DNA from 2 places in the Hydrogenophaga sedimenti genome. Region 1 is predicted to be linked to the other one. Evidence: predicted binding sites of a transcription regulator. Region 1 holds the regulator's gene; the other holds the start of a gene.
The links. Region 1 encodes FNR, which switches genes on or off when oxygen is low (the NO sensors DNR and NnrR bind a similar motif). Its sites were predicted from a motif close to TTGATNNNNATCAA; they were not measured.
Positions count from the first base shown of each region.

Region 1 (10,701 bases):
GAAGCGGCCTGCAAGGCGCGTGGCATCCGGCTTGATGTGGCCGGGACGGCCACCGGACGCCCGCACGAGCATCCTGAGCAACTGTTCCCTGAATACGACCTGGTGTTCGCCAGCGGACTGACGGCCATTGAAGCCATGGCCTGCCTGCGCCCGGTCGTCCTGTGCGACCACCGGGGCCTGGCGGGGTTCGTCAACACGGCGCGTTACCCCGAATGGAGGGCCCAGAACTTTGGCCTCCGGGCCTTGACCCGCCCCCTGACCGAAGAGGTTCTGCTCGCGGAGATCGATCGCTTTTCGGAGGCCGAGGCCACCACTGTCGGTCAACAAGTGCGGCAGGACTGTTCGCTGGAGCCCTGGGTCAACCGCTACCTGGCGCTGTACCGGATGTGCATCGAACGCTTTCGCGAGCAGGCACCCGTTGCCGACAGCGCCGCCATCGCCACGCACATGGAGAAATGGTGTTCGGCCACAGCCTCGTCCGAGAGACGGGAGGCAACACTCAGAGCACCACGGCGGGTCACCGAGCTGACGGGCCTGATGCCCCTCACGCCAGACCAGCGGACGGACGTCAACGACCGTTGCCGTGTTGCACTGACCGGGTTCCACGGGCAGGAACCCTGGGGACAGTGGACGGCGCAGGACCATGCTGTGCTCACGGCCGTCCGCTCCCCCTCGGATCAGCCCCAGTGGCTTGAGATCGACTACATCCCGTACCTGTCGCCGTCGGTCGGGACCCGGCAAACCCTCTGCTCGGTCAACGGTCACCCTGTGGCCCACTGGATCGACCATGGAGAAACGGCCGACGGTCTCCGTAGGCGATGTGTGCCGGTTGGCGAAGCGCTGCGAGAAACCGGCGCCCTCTTCATCTCCTTCGAAACATCTCACGCGTCATCGCCACAAGGCGATGGCACGGGGCCAGACACCCGCGCTCTGGGCATAGGCGTCGTCGCAATCACCCTGGTCGATCGGGACACCACGCCGCCGCCCGCCCACGACCGACTCCGGACACCGGAGGCCGACGGGGGGCTTTGCACCGTGGTCATTTCGCACCAGACTCCAGACTCCCTGGTGGATGCCGTCCGATCATTGCTGGTTCAGCAGAATGCCCAGGATGTGGTGGTGGTCAACTCTGGCGGAGGCGGGGCACAGGCCAAGCTCCAAGAGGCCGGACTCGGCGTCCGGGTGGTGGAACGGGATGCCCGGCTCTTCCCAGGAGGAGCCCGCAACCTGGGGCTGGCATCGACCGCACACCGCTACATCGCATTCCTGGCGTCCGACTGCCTGGCCAGCCCAGGCTGGGTCGCAGAGCGGCTGAACGCCCACAAAGCAGGACACGGCGCGGTCGCCAGCGCGCTGCTGTGTCACCGCCCCCGGCACCCGATTGCGCTGGCTGCCCATCTCACCTTGTTCTGCAGAAGGATGCCCCGCGTGCCGGCCGCGCTGGCGCAATGCTACGGCGCATCCTACGACCGCAAGCTCTTCGAACGGCACGGGCTGTTCCGCGAAGACATCGAGGGCGGCGAGGACACCGATTTTCACTTGCGGCTGGACCCGGCCGAACGCCCGGTCTGGTGTCCGGCGGTTCAAACCGTTCACCGCGGTCCGTCGACCCTGCGCGGCTTCGTGGGCGATCAATACCAACGGGGAAAACGGGCCTCGGACGCATGGATGGCCATCGCAGGACGCAGCCGCCGGTCGTTCGCCTGGGGCATCCTCGGCCGCATTGCGTCGACCATGCAGATATCGGTGCGTGTCGCGGAGCGCAGGTTCCTTCTCAGCACGCTGGTGGCACTGCCCCTGATCGCGTTGGGCGGCCTGGTCTATGCAGCAGGCGCCTGGTCAGGCACGCCAGGAACGCGAACAACGCCAAGCACCGCACGCGCCGCGCGATGATTTCCATACACCACCAACCACGCCACCCCGCGGCCACTGAGCGCATCTTCGCCGTCTTCTGTTTCCGGTACGACGCGGGCCTGGTCCCGGATCTGCTGGCAAACATCCGGCCGCTCGTCGATGGATGGATTGCCTGGGACGACCGGGCCAGCACCGAGTTCTACAGCGACGAACCTGCGCGCCGCCATCGGCTGCTGGAAGCCGCCAAGGCGGCTGGCGCCGACTGGGTACTGGCCATCGACCCTGACGAGCGCTTCGAGGCCGGACTGGCCCAGGCGATGCCACTGCTGACAGCCGCCCGGGGACCGATCGCCTACTCATTTGCGTTGCGCGAGATGTTCACCACACAGCACTACCGCGTCGACGGGGTGTGGGGCCAGAAACGCCAGACGCGCCTCTTCAGGTTGCCGTCGCAGTGGCACCCGCAGCCACGCCCGCTGCACACGCCCTGGGACAGGATGATTCCCGACGTGCAGGTGGTGGACACCACCTTCAACCTGTATCACCTCAAAATGCTCACCCCGGAGCGCCGTGCAGCAAGAGCGGCGCTCTACACCCACCTGGACCCGGACTGGAAGTACCAGCCGATCGGATACGGCTACCTGGCAGACGATTCCGACGCGGTGCTGGAAGCCATCTCTCCAGAGCGTAACTTCACACCCGCGCACTCGGACGACGGGGGGCTGTGGATGCCGCATCTGCGCGGTGTTTAGCCTGCCGGCGCGTGCAACAAAAAACGCGGCCAAGGCCGCGTTTTCGTTTTGCACATCTGCGTGCGTGACATCATCAGCGACGCCACATCAATTGCATTGGGTTGTCAAATCTTGGGGGATCGCGCAAGAACCACCACCCCGTTTCTGGCAATCGGCAACAGCCCGCGAGTCTGCAAGCTCCTTGGAGCCACCACTTGCGGCGCCCCAAGCCCCATTGCCAGACACCGCAATAGACCCACAAGTACCATTGCCCGAAAACTCAAGCACCACAGAACAACCTGCCGCACCACAAGCAGACAAGGCATCACTGTTCGCCTCTGGCTGGGAGGTGTAGTCCACCACAATGGCACCGCGTCCGGTGGAAGGATCGTAAGCAATGGAACCACGCGCCGTGGGGTCACCACCACCACCACACGCAGACACCAAGGAAGCCAAAGCGAGCACAGAGGCCCATTTCCATTTGCTCAACACGTGAATCTCTCCTGTTTCGTAACGTTTGGTACGACCTGCCACCAGAGGCAAATTCCCCACCGGCCGAGTCTATCGCTCTGCCGCAGCGGCCAATGTATGTTATTGGCGACAAACGTCTGAGCCTCCACCAGAAAAAACCCCGGCCGCGCACAAGACGGACCGGGGTCGGCGGGACGCGGTCATCACCGCACGGAGGCGGCGATGATGGTCCTGGCGATCAGTGGAACTGCTCTTCTTCGGTCGAACCCGTCAGGGCCTTCACGGAAGACGAACCACCCTGGATCACGGTGGTCACGTCGTCGAAGTAGCCAGCGCCGACTTCCTGCTGGTGCGACACGAAGGTGTAGCCCTTCTCGCGTGCGGCAAATTCCTGTTCCTGCACCATCTCGGTGTAGTGCTTCATGCCTTCGCCACGGGCGTAGGAGTGAGCGAACTGGAAGGTGTTGAACCAGTTGATGTGGATACCGGCCAGCGTGATGAACTGGTACTTGTAGCCCAGCGCCGACAGGTCTTCCTGGAACGAAGCGATCTGCTTGTCGTCCAGGTTCTTCTTCCAGTTGAACGACGGCGAGCAGTTGTAGCTCAGCAGCTTGCCCGGGCAGGCTGCGTGCACAGCCTGCGCGAACTCGCGGGCGAAGCCGATGTCGGGCACGCCGGTTTCGCACCACACCAGGTCGGCGTAGGGGGCGTAGGCCACGCCACGGCTGATGGCCTGCTCCAGGCCGTTCTTGACGCGATAGAAGCCTTCTTGGGTGCGCTCGCCGGTCAGGAAGGGCTTGTCGTTGGCGTCGTGGTCGCTGGTGATCAGGTTGGCGGCTTCGGCGTCGGTACGTGCCAGCACGATGGTGGGCACGCCCATCACGTCGGCGGCGAAACGCGCAGCGATCAGCTTTTCGACGGCTTCCTGCGTCGGCACCAGCACCTTGCCACCCATGTGGCCACACTTCTTCACGGCAGCCAGCTGGTCTTCGAAGTGCACGCCAGCAGCGCCGGCGGCGATCATGTTCTTCATCAGTTCGAAGGCGTTGAGCACGCCGCCGAAACCGGCTTCCGCATCGGCCACGATGGGCAGGAAGTAGTCGACGAAACCCTCTTCACCCGGATTCACGCCACGGCCCCACTGGATCTCGTCGGCACGCTTGAACGTGTTGTTGATGCGGCGGACCATGGTGGGCACCGAGTCGTAGGCGTACAGCGACTGGTCGGGGTACATGGTTTCGCTGGTGTTGCCGTCGGCAGCGACCTGCCAGCCCGACAGGTACACGGCTTCCAGGCCAGCCTTGGCCTGTTGCATGGCCTGGCCGGCGGTGATGGCGCCAAAGGCGTTGACGTAGCCCTTCTTGGCACCGCCGTTGACCTTGTCCCACAGCTTTTCAGCACCACGCTGTGCCAGCGTGTACTCGGGCTGCATGCTGCCACGCAGACGCACCACGTCGGCGGCGGAGTAGCCGCGCTTGACCAGCTTCCAGCGGGGGTTGGTCGCCCAGTCTTTTTCCAGGGCTTCGATCTGCTGCTGGCGGCTCAGTTGTTCTTTCAGGGATTGGGGCATGGTGCTAACTCCTTGAGGTTGAAGAAGGGTCTGGCGGACTGCTCATGCAAGTGCAGTGCCGATGGAGTAAATGTAAGTCTTATAGAAGACTTTTTGAAGCTCTTATGTCTTATATAAGAGATGAATTTTGTCATTACATATCAACAGCTTAACCGGCACAAACCGCAATGCGAAAATACTTTTCTTGTATCAAGAAATATTCGTGCACCGCAGCATTTGATCATCTCATAATGCAAAATCAAAGTATCCCCATGCGGAAACAGCTGCCCCTTGGCTTCGGCAACGCTGGTTCATCGTGGTGCCTTCATGCACTTCGCCGTGCCCGCGGCCGACATGGCTGGCCCTTGCGGCATGATGCCGACCCATGCCTCTTGCACAACCGAATCTGAGGGTGGTGGCCAAAGCCCTGCCCTACCTCTGCCTGGCGGCCAGCATGTCCTTGGTCGGCAGCTATGTCGCCCTGTCCAAACCGCTCGTTGCCGCCTTCCCCGTGTTCCTGCTGGCCTGGATGCGCTTTGCCATCGGAGGGCTTGCCATGTGGCGTTGGCTGAAAAAGCCCGCGGACGAGCAGCCGTTGTCAGCACACACCAGGCGGCTGCTTTTTCTGGAGTCGTTCCTCGGCAACTTTCTGTTTTCGGTGTTCATGCTGTTTGGCGTGGCCCTGACAACGGCGGTCTCCGCGGGCGTGATCATGTCCTCGATCCCCGCCGTGGTTGCCGTGCTCTCATGGGTCTTTCTGAGGGAGCGACTCACCCGGCAAACCGCGGCGGGCATTGTTTGCGCCGCGGTGGGCATCGGCCTGTTTTCCATGCAGAAATCGGGCCCCTCCAGCCATGGCGACCCCGAAGCCTTGCTTGGACTCTCGCGGCAAGTCTGGGGCAACATCCTGGTCTTCGCGGCAGTGGTGTGCGAAGCCTCCTATGTGGTCATCGGAAAGCGGCTCACCGAAGGCCTTGGCCCCAAGCGCATCTCGGCCATCATCAATCTGTGGGGATTCGTCCTGGTGACGCCGATGGGCATCTGGGCGGCCAGGGACTTCGCCTTCGCGAACGTCGCCCCGCCGCTCTGGGCGTTGCTGGTCTTCTATGCGCTCGCCGCAAGCATGTGGACCGTCTGGCTCTGGATGACCGGTCTGAAGTCGATTCCCGCGTCGCGGGCCGGCGTCTTCACGGTCATGCTGCCCGTCAGCGCGGCCGCCGTGGGCGTCATCTTCCTGGGCGAGACCCTGACACCGGGCCAGATCGTGGCGTTCGCGGTGGCCCTGCTGGGGCTCGTTCTGGCGACGCTGCCGAGCAGGGCCTCCTGATCAGGCACACCACAGTCCCGTGGGGTTGGTGAGGCCCATCCAGAGCGCCCAGCCCGAAGTGGCCGCCAGTGCCAACCCCGCCAGCCGGATGCCCCACCCGCCCGAGCCATCGCCCTTCAGGCGCAACAGCAGCCACGGCCCGATCGTCAGCGACAGTGAAGTGCCGACGGAAAACAGGGCCATGATCATCGCGCCCTGCAACGCGCTCGCAGACAGCGAGGCCACCATCAACGCCGAGTACAGCAGCCCGCAGGGCATCAGGGCCCAGGCCACGCCCAGGACCATAGGCGCACGGCCACCCAGGCGGTGCAGCATCGGTCTCGTGCGACGCCAGACCCCTTGTGCCACACCGTCCAGCCATGCCGGCTGCCGGGCCTGCCAGAGCAGCACGATGCCCAGCAACAGGGCCGCGACGTGGAACATGGCCCAGACAGGGCGGATGACCGCCGTATTGGTGCCCAGCCAGGCCAGCCCCTGCACCGAACCGGCGGCAAACGCGCCGAAGGTCGCATAGCCCACCATGCGGCTGACCTGGAAGGTCAGCAAGGCGACGTTGCTGCTTTTCTGCCCGGCCGCACCGCGGCTGATGCCGGCGCACGCAGCACCACACATGGCCACGCAATGCGGACCACCGGCGATGCCCATGAACAGGGCCGTCAGGGCCATGGAGGTTTGCATGCGGGAACTCTAGCAGGCGCGCACCCGCCGCGCCTGTCGAACCGGTGCCGCTCAGATGATCTTGGAGAACCTGGCGCGGTCCTGATCCACCTGGAGATTCTTGTCGAACACCATGGCGATGGCACGCACCAGATACCAGCCAGCCGCCGTCACTTCGACACCCGACTCGTCGATCCGAACCAGCCCTTGCTTCGCATAGTCCTGGAGGACCTCGAGCTCCCTGGCAAAGTAGGTTTTGCAGTCGATCAGATGACCCAGATTGATGGATTCGAACTGCAATTGGCCCTGGCACATCAGCGACATGATGACCGAGCGGCGCAACAGGTCGTCCCGTGTCAGCGCCAGGCCGCGCACGATCGGCAGGCGCCCCTGGTCGAGTGCGTCGTAATACTCTTCGATCGTCTTCGCGTTCTGGCTGTAAGTGGCCCCGATGCGGCCAATCGCGGAAACACCCAGAGCAATGAGGTCGCAGTCCGGCTGTGTGCTGTACCCCTGGAAATTCCGGTGCAGACGTCCCTGGCGCTTGGCCACGGCCAGCGCGTCGGTCGGCAGGGCAAAGTGGTCCATGCCCACATACACATAGCCCGCCTCGCTCATCGCATCCAGCGAAGCCGACAGCATCGACAACTTGTCGCCGCCACTGGGCAACTCCGCCGCCACGATGCGCCGTTGCGGCTTGAAGCGTGTCGGCAGGTGGGCATAGGCGTAAAGCGCGATGCGGTCCGGCCGCAACTGGTTGACCTGTGCCAGCGTACGGGCGAAGGACTCGGGCGTCTGCAGCGGCAGGCCGTAGATCAGATCGACGTTGACCGATTCGAAGCCGATCTTGCGAGCGGTTTCGACCAGTTCGAACACCTGCTCCACCGGCTGAACGCGGTGCACGGCCTTCTGGACCGCCGGATCAAAATCCTGCACGCCGAAACTCAGCCGGTTGAAGCCCAGCCGGGCCAAGGTCTGCAGACGCTGTCCCGTCACCGTGCGCGGATCCACCTCGATCGAATATTCCCCGCCCGGCACCAAGGTGAAGTTGCGCCGGATCATGGCCAGCAGGTCTTCGAGCTCCGTGTCGGAAAGGAAGGTGGGCGTGCCGCCGCCCAGGTGCAGCTGGGAGACGCTGTGTCCCTTGCCGAAGTGCTGCACCTGCAGTTCGACTTCCCGCGACAGATACCGCAGGTATTCGGCCGCGCGCTCGTGGTGTTTCGTGATGACCTTGTTGCAGGCGCAGTAGTAGCACACCGATTCACAGAAAGGGATGTGCACATACAGCGACAGCGGCAATGCCAGAGAGCCGGCCCGGCGCTGCTCCAGTGCCTGGATGTAATCGGCTTCCGTAAAGGCTTCGACAAAGCGGTCCGCCGTCGGGTACGACGTGTAGCGGGGGCCGGGGATGTCAAATCGCTTGAGCAATTCGTCGGAAATGGCGTGACTCACAAACAATTCTCCAGTGCAGGCGACGAATGTGCCCCAAGGCTCCGGCGAGGCCCTTGATCTTGATCAAGGGGTCCTCAGCCTCTCGGGTTTTCCCCCTGCCGCCCTTGCTGCTTCCCGCCACGCCTTGATGCTGGCACCAGCCATGGGTTAAGCTTCGCCCCAATTCCGGAAGAATTATGGATATTCAAAGCATCAAAGTGGCTTGTTCGAGCTGCAACCTGCGGGAGTTGTGCTTGCCCATGGGGCTCAACCCCGAAGAGATGAACAAGCTCGACAACGTGATCTCGACCCGCCGGCGCATCAAGCGCGGGTCGGCACTGTTCAACACGGGGGACAAGTTCACCTCGCTGTACGCGGTGCGCTCTGGATTCTTCAAGACCAGCGTCACCACCGCGGATGGCAGAGACCAGGTCACCGGGTTCCAGATGACGGGCGAGATCATTGGCATGGATGGCATCGTCAGCGACCGCCATTCCTGCGACGCCATCGCCCTGGAAGATGCCGAGGTCTGTGTCATGCCGTTCGACCAGGTGGAAGAACTCTCGCGTGAGTTCACCACCTTGCAGCACCATGTGCACAAGATCATGAGCCGGGAAATCGTGCGAGACCACAGCGTGATGCTGCTGCTGGGCAGCATGCGTGCGGAAGAGCGTCTGGCGGCGTTTCTGCTGAATCTGGTGCAGCGCCTGCATGCACGTGGTTTTTCCCAGTCCGAACTCATCCTGCGGATGACGCGCGAAGAGATCGGCAGTTACCTGGGCATGAAGCTGGAAACGGTCAGCCGGACCTTCTCCAAGTTTGTCGACGAGGGCATCATCGAAGTCAAGCAGCGCTACGTGCACATCAAGAACACCGACGCACTCAAGCTGATCGTGAATCCGCAGACCTGCCGCTGAGCAGCAGCACTGCACCTCATGAAGAAAGCCCCGCTGATGCGGGGCTTTTTGTTGTTCAGACCAGAAGTCTTCTCAACAGCACTGCCCGTTTCTGGCGCAGTCCTCGGGACGTTGCGACTCTGGAACCGGGCAACGATTGACCTCGAAAGGGGACATGGCCAACAGCGTGGTCAGCGCACTGGAGGCCATGGTGACGCCCCAGAAGACAAAAAAGGCAAGTGTGTAGATCGCCTGCCGCGAAAGCCCCAACGGGTTTCCAAACCAGTGAAGGTCACCAGGATCGACCATCGCAAACACGATCATCTCCAGCACAGCAGCGACCAGAAAGGCTGGCCACGCGATCCACATCCACCGTTGAGTCTTCATGAACTGTCTCCTTGTTCGTCTGAGGCCTCAACGGGTGGGTGAGGCGCTTATTTGGTCGGGTCGGTGGTTCCAGCCACCGGCGAGGCCGCGTGGTTGCGTGCCTGGCCGGCCGGCTGCAGGGTGATCAATGCGTCCACCCTCGCCTGCCCTTGCAGCCGCTGGGCCGCCGCAAGATCACGTTCGTAGTCCGCCTTGTTGAGCACAGGGTCAGGATGGCTGGCAGCGATCACGAATGTCACCACGCTGGCCACCACCACCGCCAGAGGGCCGCCGACCACCATCCACATGTGGGGCACTTTCCACCAGGGGGTGCGGTTTGGGGAGGCAGGGGCAGCAGGTTGGGCAGACATGACGGTTTGCATGGGAATGTGCTTTCAGTTTAGCGCGGAACGATGAAAACGGCCTTTTCCACCACCTGCGCCACCTCCGGTCCCTGGGACCGGATGGTGAAACGAATCGGATGGGAGCCCGCTGGCGCCACATTGGGCGGAGTCTGGACCCGGACGGCGACAGAGCGAACCTCCGTCGGCAGGACCTCCGCGGAGCTCTCCGAAGCGATCACGACGCCCTCAAGGCCATCCACGCTGATCGAATAGTGTTGCGTCGACTCGGTCGCGTTCATGATCTGGAGCCGGAAGACGTTTTCAATGCGCCCCTGCTCCACCATGCGGGCCAGCGCGCCACGGTCCCGGATCACATCGACTTTGAGCGGGGTGCGCAAGAACAGACTGACGAACACGGCCAGTGTGATGGCCCCCAGGATGGCGGAGTACACCAGTACACGGGGCCGGAAAGCATGGCGGATCATCTGGTCACGCGTCCAGCCCTGGGCCACCCCGTTCTGGGTCGAGTATTTCACCAGCCCCCGTGGGTAGCCCACCTTGTCCATCACCTCGTCGCACACATCGATGCAGGCACCGCAGCCGATGCATTCGTACTGAAGCCCTTTGCGGATGTCGATGCCCGTGGGACACACCTGGACGCACAGGGTGCAATCGACACAGGCCCCCAGTCCAAGGGCTTTGGGATCGGCCTTCTTCGACCGCGGCCCGCGGGGCTCACCCCGCGCCTGGTCGTAGGTCACGATCATCGTGTCCTTGTCAAACATCGCGCTCTGGAAGCGCGCGTAGGGACACATGTACTTGCACACCTGCTCGCGCAGGAAGCCGGCGTTGCCATAGGTGGCAAAGCTGTAGAAGAAGATCCAGAACGTCTGCCAGGGCCCCAGCGATGCCGACAAGGTCAATGCGGCCACTTCACGGATGGGGGCGAAATAGCCGACAAAGGTGAAGCCGGTCCACAGCGAAAAAAGAACCCAGAGCGTGTGCTTGAGCCACTTCTTGCCGAACTTGTGCGCGTTGAGCGCTGCCTCGTCGAGGCGGATGCGGGCCGACCGGT
Region 1 covers NZ_JBPZHA010000007.1:198,130-208,830, forward strand. Annotated here, with positions in the region: gene ACS5NL_RS13600 (glycosyltransferase) at 1-1,893, shown strand, start outside; gene ACS5NL_RS13605 (glycosyltransferase family protein) at 1,890-2,606, shown strand; gene ACS5NL_RS13610 (DUF4189 domain-containing protein) at 2,694-3,137, opposite strand; gene aceA (isocitrate lyase) at 3,295-4,626, opposite strand; gene ACS5NL_RS13620 (DMT family transporter) at 4,991-5,932, shown strand; gene ACS5NL_RS13625 (sulfite exporter TauE/SafE family protein) at 5,933-6,610, opposite strand; gene hemN (oxygen-independent coproporphyrinogen III oxidase) at 6,662-8,041, opposite strand; gene fnr (fumarate/nitrate reduction transcriptional regulator Fnr) at 8,218-8,937, shown strand; gene ACS5NL_RS13640 (hypothetical protein) at 9,010-9,303, opposite strand; gene ACS5NL_RS13645 (hypothetical protein) at 9,351-9,590, opposite strand; gene ccoG (cytochrome c oxidase accessory protein CcoG) at 9,683-10,701, opposite strand, start outside.

Region 2 (10,701 bases), on a different contig from region 1:
GCGGCGCTGCCGCTGGTGGTGCTGGGGCTGTGGGTGCCCGAAGAGGCGGACGCGGTGGCGCCCGACTGGGTGGGCGGCGCTTTCGCCGGCGCCATGCTGGTCATCGTTGCGCTGGCGCCGTGGCTGTTCTGGCGCATGAAGGCCTACCAGCACCGGAACTACGTGCTGGCGCATCTGCAGACCGATTTCCGGGCGCCGGTGCGTGCGTTCTACGGCCTGGCAGCCAAGCAGTTCGGCCTGATGCTGTTGCTGCCGGTGGTGTTGGTGGGGCTGGTCTGGGGCCTTTCGGCTGCACAGGGGGAGATGATCGAGATGTGGGAGGACCTGTCGGTCACCCAATGGATCATCGGGCTGGTGGCGCTGTTCGCTTTCATGGCCCTGTTCGTGGGCCTGGGACCCTGGTGGACGACGCGCATCCAGAACCTGGTCTGGACCAAGACCGGCAACGACCAGATGCGCTTCATCAGCCAATTGCGGTTTCGCGACATGCTCTGGCTCAGTCTCAAGAACGGGGTGCTGATGATCCTGACACTGGGCCTGTACTGGCCGTGCGCCGCCGTGGCGGTGGCGCGGCGGCGGCTGGAAGCGGTGCAGATCCGCTGTGTGGTCGATCCGGACACGCTGGTGGCCCAGGCGCAGGAGAAGCCCGGCGAGGCCGCGGGCGATGCCGCCGGCGATTTCTTCGGCATCGACGTCGGCCTCTGACGGAGGCACACGATGGACGATTCGTCAGATTCCGGCGCCGTGGTGCGGGTGAGTGCCCGCTATTTCGACGGCCGCTCGACCCGCCCGCACAAGGTGCAGGTGTGGCTGGCGCAGGGCCAGCTGCAGATCGACGGCGAGACCGTGCGCACGCAGGTGCCCGCGGCGCAGGTGCAGTGGCCCGAGCGCACCCGGCACGGCCCGCGCGTCGCGCGCCTGCCCGACGGGGCGAGCCTGCAGTCGCTCGACGCGGATGCCTGGGACGCCTGGCGCCGCGACACCGGTCATGTCGATGGCTGGGTGGTGGCGCTGCAGCAGAGCTGGCGGGCGGTGGCCGCCAGTGTGCTGGCGCTGGTGCTGCTGCTGGCCGCGGGCTATGTCTGGGGCCTGCCCTGGCTGGCGCGGGAGGTGGCGCAGCGCGTGCCCGACGGGCTGGAGGACCAGGTCGGCGAGGCGGTGCTGGCGCAGCTGGACGACATGGTCAAGCCCAGCCGCCTGTCGGCCGACGAGCAGCGCGCGATCGAGGCGGCCTGGGCGGAGGTGCTGCAGCGGCACCAGAAAGCCCAGGCGGCGCAGGGGCGTGCGGTGCGGCCCACGCAGTTGCTGATCCGAGAGAGCGAGATCGGCCCCAACGCGCTGGCCTTGCCGGGCGGCACCATCCTGCTGACCGACGACATGGTCCGGCTGGTGCAGAACGACACCCGCGTGCTGTCGGGCGTGCTGGCCCATGAACTGGGCCACGTGCAGCACCGCCATGGCCTGCAGACCCTGGTGCAGATCGGTGTGCTGGGCGCGGCGACCTCGCTGGTCTGGGGGGATTTCAGCGGCCTGCTGGCCACGGTGCCGCTGTGGCTGGGGCAGGCGCACTATTCGCGGCAGGCCGAACGCGAGGCCGATGCCCACAGCGTCGGTGTGCTCCGGGACGCCGGCATCTCGCCGCAGGTGATGGTGACGCTGCTCGACCGTTTCGCGCTGTACCGGCGCTGCGGCGATGCCCTGCTCAAGCCGGCCGCGGCCGGCGAGGCAGAGAAGCCGCAGGGCGCCAGACAGTGCGCCGGCCAGGCGGGGAAGGGAACCGGGAAGGACGACAAAGCCGACGCGGCCTGGGGCCTGGGCTTTGCCTCGCACCCGGCCGACGCCGAGCGCATCGCCTTTTTCAATGCGGCCGCCCGCTGACGCGGGCGGCCCGGGCGCAGGGCTTAGCTGCCCTGCTGCTCGATCACGCGGTTGATGCGCAGCGCGCCCAGGGTGCAGACCACGCCCGAGAGCAGGTAGAGCGACACCGCGCCCAGACCAAAACGGGTCGACAGACCCAGCGCGACCAGCGGCGCGAACGCGGCGCCGAACAGCCAGGCCAGATCGGTCGAGAGGGCGGCGCCGGTGTAGCGGTACTGCGGCGAGAAGTTGGAGGTGACGGTGCCCGAGGCCTGGCCGTAGGACAGGCCCAGCAGCACGAAGCCGGACAGCAGGAACAGGTTGTTGCCACCCGTGCCGCCGCCCAGCATCCAGGGTGTGAGCAGGCTGAACACGCCGATCAGCACCGCCATCGTGCCCAGCAGGTTGCGCCGGCCGACCCGGTCGGCCAGCCAGCCCGAGAGCATCACCGCGCCGGCGGCCAGGAAGGCGCCGATCACCTGCACGCCCAGCACCTCGGTCACCGGCTGGCTGCCCTGCAGCGAGATCCAGGACAGGGGGAACACCGTGACCAAGTGGAACAGGGCGAAGCTGGCCAGGGCAGCGAAGGCGCCCAGCAACACATTGCCGCCTTCGTCGCGCATCACGCGGTGGACCGACACCGGCTGCAGTTCGCGGTCGCTCAGCAGCCGCGAGTACGACTGGCCGACCACCAGGCGCAGGCGGGCGAACAGGGCCACCACGTTGATGGCGAAGGCCACGAAGAAGGCGTAGCGCCAGCCCCAGGCCAGGAATTCCTGGTCGTCCAGACTGCCACGCAGGTAGGCGAACAGGCCGGCGGCGAGCACGAAGCCCAGCGGCGCACCCAGCTGGCCGATCATGGCGTACCAGCCGCGGCGCTCCGGCGGGGCCGACATCGCCAGCAGCGAGGGCAGTCCGTCCCACGAACCACCCAGCGCCAGACCCTGGCCGACCCGCAGCAGCAGCATCAGCGCGATCGCGGCCGTGCCCTGTGCCCGGTAGTTGGGCAGGTAGGCCATGCCCACGGTGCAGATGCCCAGCAGGAACAGCGCGATGGTCAGCTTGGTGCCACGGCCCCAGTGGCGCTGCACCGCCATGGACAGGGCGGTGCCCAGCGGCCGGGCCACGAAGGCCACCGCCAGCAGGCCGAAGGCCGCCAGCGTACCGTTCAGCGGCGACAGGAAGGGAAACAGGAAGGCAGGGAACACCAGCACGCAGGCGATCCCGAAGACAAAGAAGTCGAAATACTCGGACGAGCGGCCGATGATGACGCCGACCGCGATTTCGCCGGAGGTGACGTCTTCGTGGGTGTCGGCCCTGGAAAGGGCGGAGGGGCTCTCTTCAAAACCGGCCTGGGGGTGGGCGGCGAGGGCGGGGCTGCTCATGAAAAAGTCTCCTGTAGGTCGTGTGGCGTGTCGCCAACATCCTTCTACACCCCGGCCACCCGGTCGGCAATCTGGGGTTTTCCCAGCGTGCGTTACCGCAATACAGGGCAAGTCCGCCTTGACATTGGACAAAATGTCCAATCGACAAAAGCGTGGAGGTCGGTAAATTCGCGTGCGCATTGATTTTTGTCATTCGCGTTTACCCACCAAGAAAGCTTCCCGCCCCATGCCTCGTCTGTTTTCTTCGTTCCCGTTCCGGGGAAGCCTCTGGCTGGCGGCCGCCGCCGCGGTGGCCCTCCTGACGGGCTGCAGCAAAGCCGTCGTCCTGAACCCCGCCGGCGACATCGCCGCCCGGCAGGGCCAACTGGTGGTCCAGGCCACGCTGCTGATGCTGGTGATCATCGTGCCGGTGATCACGCTCACGCTCTGGTTTGCCTGGAAGTACCGCGCGTCGAACACCGCCAACACCGAGGCCGACTACGCCCCCGACTGGCACCACTCGACCGTGCTGGAGCTGGTGATCTGGAGCGGGCCGCTGCTGATCATCATTGCGCTGGGCGCGATCACCTGGATCGGCACCCACAAGCTGGACCCCTACCGGCCGCTGGACCGCATTTCGGCGTCCAAGGCGCTGGCCCAGGACGTCAAACCGCTGGAGGTGCAGGTGGTGGCGCTGGACTGGAAGTGGCTGTTCTTCTACCCGGAGCAGGGCATCGCGACGGTCAACGAACTGGCCGCGCCGGTGGACCGCCCGATCGTGTTCAAGCTGACGTCGAGCACGACCATGAACGCGTTCTACGTGCCCGACCTGGCCGGCATGATCTACACCATGCCCGGCATGCAGACCGAGCTCAACGCCGTCATCAACAAGGCCGGCGTGTACCAGGGCAAGTCCGCCCACTACAGCGGCGCCGGTTTCTCGGGCATGACCTTCAAGTTCCTGGGCCTGAGCGACGGCGACTTCGCCCAGTGGGTCGACAAGGCCAAGGCCGAAGCGAAGACGCTGGACCGCAGCGCTTACGTCAAGCTGGTGAATCCGAGCGAACGCGACCCGGTGCAGCGCTTCGCCACGGTCGAGCCGGGCCTCTACGACAAGGTGCTCAACCGCTGCGTCGAAGACGGAAAGATGTGCCTGCACCACATGATGGCCGTCGATGCCCAGGGGGGCGAGTCCTACCTCAAGGCCCAGGGCCTGAACCTGCCGCAGGACATCTGCACCGCCGAAGAGTCGATCAAGGTGGTCGCCGAGATGAGCACCCGCGCCGCCCGCTACGCCACGTCCCGCCAATGAAACCCTGACCGGGCGCTGCCGCTGCGGCGGCGTCCGGTCCTTGCCTGACTGAACACCATGTCTTCTGTTTCTCCCTCCGAGGCTCACTGGGCCCTGGGCCGGCTCACCTGGGACTCCATTCCCATGGTGCACGAGCCCATCGTGCTGTGGACCTTCATCGCCGTCGTGCTCGGCGGCCTGGCCACGCTGGCGCTGATCACCAAGTTCAAGCTCTGGGGCATGCTCTGGCGCGACTGGTTCAGCAGCATCGACCACAAGAAGATCGGGATCATGTACATGATCCTGGGTCTGGTGATGCTGCTGCGCGGCTTCGCCGACGCGGTCATGATGCGCCTGCAGCAGGCCATGGCCTTCGGCGACGCGACCGGCTACCTGCCGCCGCACCACTACGACCAGGTCTTCACCGCCCACGGCGTGATCATGATCTTCTTCGTCGCGATGCCGCTGGTCACGGGCCTGATGAACTACCTGGTGCCGCTGCAGATCGGCGCGCGCGACGTGGCCTTCCCGTTCCTGAACAACTTCAGCTTCTGGATGACCACCGCCGGCGCCGTGCTGGTGATGATGTCGCTGTTCCTGGGCGAGTTCTCCACCTCGGGCTGGCTGGCGCTGTCCAACCTGGGGGCGCAGAACCCGGGGGTGGGGCTGGACTACTACATCTGGTCGCTGCAGATCGCGGGCGTGGGCACCACGCTCTCGGGCATCAACCTGATCGTGACCATCATCAAGATGCGCGCGCCCGGCATGAGCCTGATGAAGATGCCCGTCTTCACCTGGACCTCGCTGTGCACCAACGCCCTGATCGTGGCCTCGTTCCCGGTGCTGACCGCCGCCCTGGTGCTGATGACGCTGGACCGCTACGCCGGCACCCACTTCTTCACCAACGACATGGGCGGCAACGCCATGCTGTACGTGAACCTGATCTGGATCTGGGGCCACCCCGAGGTCTACATCCTGATCCTGCCCTGCTTCGGCATCTTCTCTGAAGTGGTCGCCACCTACTGCGGCAAGCGCCTGTTCGGCTACACCTCCATGGTCTACGCCACGGTTGTGATCACCATCCTGTCGTACATCGTCTGGCTGCACCACTTCTTCACCATGGGCTCGGGCGCGAGCGTGAACGCCTTCTTCGGCATCACGACCATGATCATCTCGATCCCGACCGGCGCGAAGATCTTCAACTGGCTGTTCACCATGTACAAGGGCCGCATCCGCTTCGAGCTGCCCATGATGTGGACCGTGGCCTTCATGGTGACCTTCGCCATCGGCGGCATGACCGGCGTGCTGCTGGCCGTGCCCCCGGCCGACTTCGTGCTGCACAACAGCCTGTTCCTGATCGCGCACTTCCACAACGTGATCATCGGCGGCGTGCTGTTCGGCCTGTTCGCCGGCATGAACTACTGGTTCCCCAAGGCCTTCGGCTTCAAGCTCGACCGCACCTGGGGCGTGCGCTCCTTCTGGCTGTGGGTGGTGGGCTTCTACGTCGCCTTCATGCCGCTGTACGTGCTGGGCCTGATGGGCGTGACCCGCCGCGCCAACCACTTCGAAGACACCTCGCTGCAGATCTGGTTCCAGGTCGCCGCCTTCGGTGCCTTCCTGATCGCGCTGGGCATCGCCTGCTTCCTGATCCAGATCGGCGTGAGCTTCCTCAAGCGCGAGCAGCTGCGCGACGTGACCGGCGATCCGTGGAACGGCCGCACGCTGGAGTGGGCCACCTCGTCGCCCCCGCCCGACTACAACTTCGCCTTCACCCCGGTGGTGCACGAGATCGACGCCTGGTGGGACATGAAGCAGCACGGCTACCGCCGCCCGCTGACCGGCTTCCAGCCGATTCACATGCCCGCCAACACCGGCGCCGGCGTGGTGATCTCGGTCTTCTCGCTGGTGATGGGCTTTGCGCTGATCTGGCACATGTGGCTGCTGGCCGGCCTGTCGTTCGCCGCCGTGGTGATCGCCGCCATCGTCCACACCTTCAACTACAAGCGCGACTTCCACATCCCGGCCGGCCAAGTGACGGCCACGGAAAACGCCCGCACCCAACTGCTTGCAAGCCATGTCTGACACCCGACTCCAAGCCGGCGCCGCGGGCGCCACCCTGACCGCGCGCGACTACCACCTCGCGCACGACCCGCACCCGGAAAACGGCACCTCGCTGGGTTTCTGGCTCTACCTGATGAGCGACTGCCTCATCTTCGCCGCGCTGTTCGCGACCTACGGCGTGCTCGGCCGCAGCTACGCCGCCGGCCCCAACGGCGGCGAGCTGTTCGACCTCAAGCTGGTGGCGATCAACACCGCCTTCCTGCTGCTGTCTTCGATCACCTTCGGTTTCGCCATGCTGCGCAAGCAGATGGACGACGTCAGAGGCACGCTGCTGTGGCTGGCCGTCACCGGCCTGTTCGGCCTGTGCTTCCTGGGCCTGGAACTCTATGAGTTCAACCACCTGATCCACGAAGGCGCCGGCCCGCAGCGCAGCGCCTTCCTGTCGGCCTTCTTCACCCTGGTCGGCACGCACGGCCTGCACGTGACCTTCGGCCTGATCTGGATGGTGGTGCTGATGGTGCAGATCGGCCAGCACGGCCTGATCCACGAGAACAAGCGCCGCCTGATGTGCCTGTCGATGTTCTGGCACTTCCTGGACGTCGTCTGGATCGGCGTCTTCACCTTTGTGTATCTGATGGGGGTGCTGTGATGAGCGCACACGACATGACTCACGACGCGCACCACGACGGCCACGGCCACCATGGCGACGTCGGTCCGCACAGCAGCTTCTCCGGCTACATGGTCGGTTTCGTGCTCTCCATCGTGCTGACCGCGATCCCGTTCTGGCTGGTGATGGCCAAGGTGATCACTGACCGCAACACGGCGGTGCTGGTGCTCGGCGCCTTCGCGGTGGTGCAGATCCTGGTCCACATGGTCTGCTTCCTGCACATGAACGGCAAGGTTGAAGGCGGCTGGACCCTGCTGTCGACCATCTTCACCGTGGTCTTCGTGGCGATCGCCATCGCCGGCACCCTGTGGGTGATGCTCCAGATGAATGCCCACATGATGCCGGAGCATCCCAAGCTGCCGCCGGCCGCGTTGACCGGCCCGGGCTCCTGAGCGGCGCATGACCACCGCGCCCGCGGCCACCCGGCGGACGGTGCTGCGCCGCTGGACGCTGGCCGTCCTCGGCCTGCTGCTGTTCTGCGGTTTCCTGGTGCTGGGCACCTGGCAGGTGCAGCGCCGGGCCTGGAAGCTGGCCCTGATCGAGCGGGTGGAGCAGCGCGTGCATGCGGCGCCGGTGGCGCTGCCGCCGCCCGGTGAGTGGGGCCGCGTGACCGCCGCCGGACACGAGTACCTGCCGGTGATGCTGGAAGGCCGCTGGCTCGCCCCGGCCACCGTGCTGGTGCAGGCCGTGACCGAACTGGGCAACGGCTTCTGGGTCATGACCCCGCTGCAGCGCGGCGACGGCACCCAGGTCTGGGTCAACCGGGGCTTCGTGCCCGAGGCGCAGCGCGAGCGCTGGGTTCGCGTTGGCGCGGGCGCAAATGCGGATGCGGATGCACCGCAGCGCATCGAAGGCCTGCTGAGACTGAACGAACCCGGCGGCGGTTTCCTGCGCACCAACGATCCCGCGCAGCAGCGCTGGTACTCGCGCGACGTGGTCGCCATGGGCCAGGCGCGGGAGCTGTCGCGGGCGGCGCCTTTCTTCGTCGACGCCGGGCTGCCGGGGCGCAGCGCGGTTGTTGCCGACGGTCCGCAACCGGGCCTGACGGTGATCCGGTTCGCCAACAGCCACCTGGTCTACGCCATCACCTGGTACACCCTGGCCCTGATGGTGGTGGGGGCGGCCTGGACTGTGGCACGCTTGGAGCGCCGCCGGGCTGCCTGAGCGGCACCTTCCCGCCGCCTGCCCATGACACCTCCCCGCGCCGAACCACTCCGCTTGCCCGCCGCAGACACCGCCCTGTCGGCCGATGCCGCGGCCGGACTGAAGAACCTGCAGCAGCTGGTGCAGCTGCGCTGGATCGCGGTGATCGGGCAGATCGCCACGCTGGAGGCGGCGCACTACGCCCTCGGCCTCTCGCTGCCCTACGACGAGCTGCTGATCTCGGTCGCCTGCCTGGTGCTGTTCAACGTGGTGAGCCTGCTGCGCCTGCGGCTGCCGCCCGAGGTGCGCCATCCTGAGGTGTTCGTGGCCCTGCTGGTGGACGTGGGGGTCCTGACGGTGCAGCTGTACCTGAGCGGCGGCATCACCAACCCCTTCGTGTTCCTCTACCTGCTGCAGGTGACGCTGGGCGCGGTGCTGCTGCGCGGCGCCTACATCTGGTCGATGGTGATCATCACCGCCCTGTGCTTCGGCCTGCTCGCGCAGCACCACCTGCCGCTGCCGCTGGTGCACGAGCCGCAGGGCGGTTTCTCCAGCCTCTACGCCTTCGGCCTGCTGGTGTGTTTCCTGCTGAACGCCGCGCTGGTGAGCGTGTTCATCACCCGCATCCAGCGCAACCTGCGCGAGCGCGATTCCCGGCTGGCCGCGGCGCGCCGCCGCCGCGCGGAAGAGGAACACATCGTGCGCATGGGCCTGCTGGCCTCGGGCGCCGCGCACGAACTGGGCACACCGCTGTCGACGCTGGCGGTGATCCTGGGCGACTGGATCCACGACCAGCGCCTGGCCGCCGACCCGCTGCTGATGGAAGACATCCAGGAGATGCAGACCCAGGTGCGGCGCTGCAAGAGCATCGTCAGCGGCATCCTGCTCTCGGCCGGCGAGGCGCGCAGCGAGGAGTCGGCGCAGACCACGGTGCGGGCCTTTGTCGACGCGCTGGCGCAGGACTGGCGCGCCACGCGTTCGATCGAAACCTTCCTCTGCGACAACGACTTCGGGGCCGACGTGCCGATGGTGGCCGACACCACGCTGCAGCAGATGGTGTTCAATGTGCTGGACAATGCGCGGGAGGCGTCACCGGACTGGGTCCGGATGGGGGTCACGCACGAAGGCGACGACCTGTGCCTGGTGGTCACCGACCGCGGGCCGGGGTTTGCACCCGACTTTCTGCGCCGCCTGGGCTCCCCGTACCACTCGACCAAAAACCGTCCCGGCGCCGGGCTGGGGCTGTTCCTGGTGTTCAATGTGGCGCGGACCCTGGGTGGCAGCGTGGCGGCCGGCAACCGGCCCGAGGGCGGTGCCGAGGTGACCATCCGCCTGCCGCTGGCGACCATCGCCCTGCCGGACGCATCCGCGAATGACCATGGACACTGAACAACGATTGCTGCTGCTGGTGGAAGACGACGAGGCGTTCGCCCGGACGCTCAGCCGTTCGTTCGAGCGCCGCGGCTACCGCGTGCTGCTCGCCGCCAGCCTGCCCGAGGTCGAGGCACTGCTGGCCGCCAACACACCGGACTACGCGGTGGTCGACCTGAAGATCAAGGGCGAGGCCTCGGGACTGGCCTGCGTGCAGACACTGCACGCGGCGAGCGAGGCGATGCGAATCGTGGTGTTGACCGGCTTCGCCAGCATCGCCACCGCGGTGGAGGCGGTGAAGCTGGGCGCCTGCCACTACCTGGCCAAGCCGTCGAACACCGACGACATCGAGGCCGCCTTCGGCCAGACCGAAGGCAACACCGACGTGCAGATCACCAACCGCACCAGCTCGATCAAGACGCTGGAGTGGGAACGCATCCACGAGGTGCTGGCCGAGACCGGCTTCAACATCTCGGAAGCCGCGCGGCGCCTGGGCATGCACCGCCGCACGCTGGCCCGCAAGATGGACAAGCGCCAGGTGAACTGACCCGGAGCAGCCGGCTCAGGCGAGCAGGCGGGCGATCAGCGCGCCTTCGCTGGGCGCGGCCAGCGGCACCCAGACCTTGGTGGGGCTGCCCTGCGCCACGGTGATGGTCTCTCCGTCCTGGTTCTGCATCGCGTCCAGCTGCACCACGCGGTTGCCGCTGGGGTGGATGACTTCGAGCCGGTCGCCAACCGAAAAGCGGTTCTTGGTCTCGACCTCGGCCCAGCCGTCTGCGCGCACCTGCAGCACCTCGCCCACGAACTGGCTGCGGTGGCTTTCGCTGTGGCCGGTGATGTAGTTCTGGTAGTCCTGCGCCGGGCGGCGCTCCATCAGGCCGCCGGTGTAGCCGCGATTGGACAGGCCTTCGAGTTCGAGCAGCAGCTCGGGGTTGAAGGGCTTGCCG
Region 2 covers NZ_JBPZHA010000004.1:47,236-57,936, reverse strand. Annotated here, with positions in the region: gene ACS5NL_RS07555 (YjgN family protein) at 1-705, shown strand, start outside; gene ACS5NL_RS07550 (M48 family metallopeptidase) at 718-1,878, shown strand; gene ACS5NL_RS07545 (MFS transporter) at 1,902-3,242, opposite strand; gene cyoA (ubiquinol oxidase subunit II) at 3,469-4,533, shown strand; gene cyoB (cytochrome o ubiquinol oxidase subunit I) at 4,591-6,594, shown strand; gene cyoC (cytochrome o ubiquinol oxidase subunit III) at 6,587-7,222, shown strand; gene cyoD (cytochrome o ubiquinol oxidase subunit IV) at 7,222-7,632, shown strand; gene ACS5NL_RS07520 (SURF1 family protein) at 7,640-8,404, shown strand; gene ACS5NL_RS07515 (ATP-binding protein) at 8,429-9,772, shown strand; gene ACS5NL_RS07510 (response regulator transcription factor) at 9,762-10,301, shown strand; gene trhP (prephenate-dependent tRNA uridine(34) hydroxylase TrhP) at 10,317-10,701, opposite strand, start outside.
Region 2: the regulator FNR is predicted to act here: its motif matches at 3,422-3,435, upstream of cyoA (ubiquinol oxidase subunit II).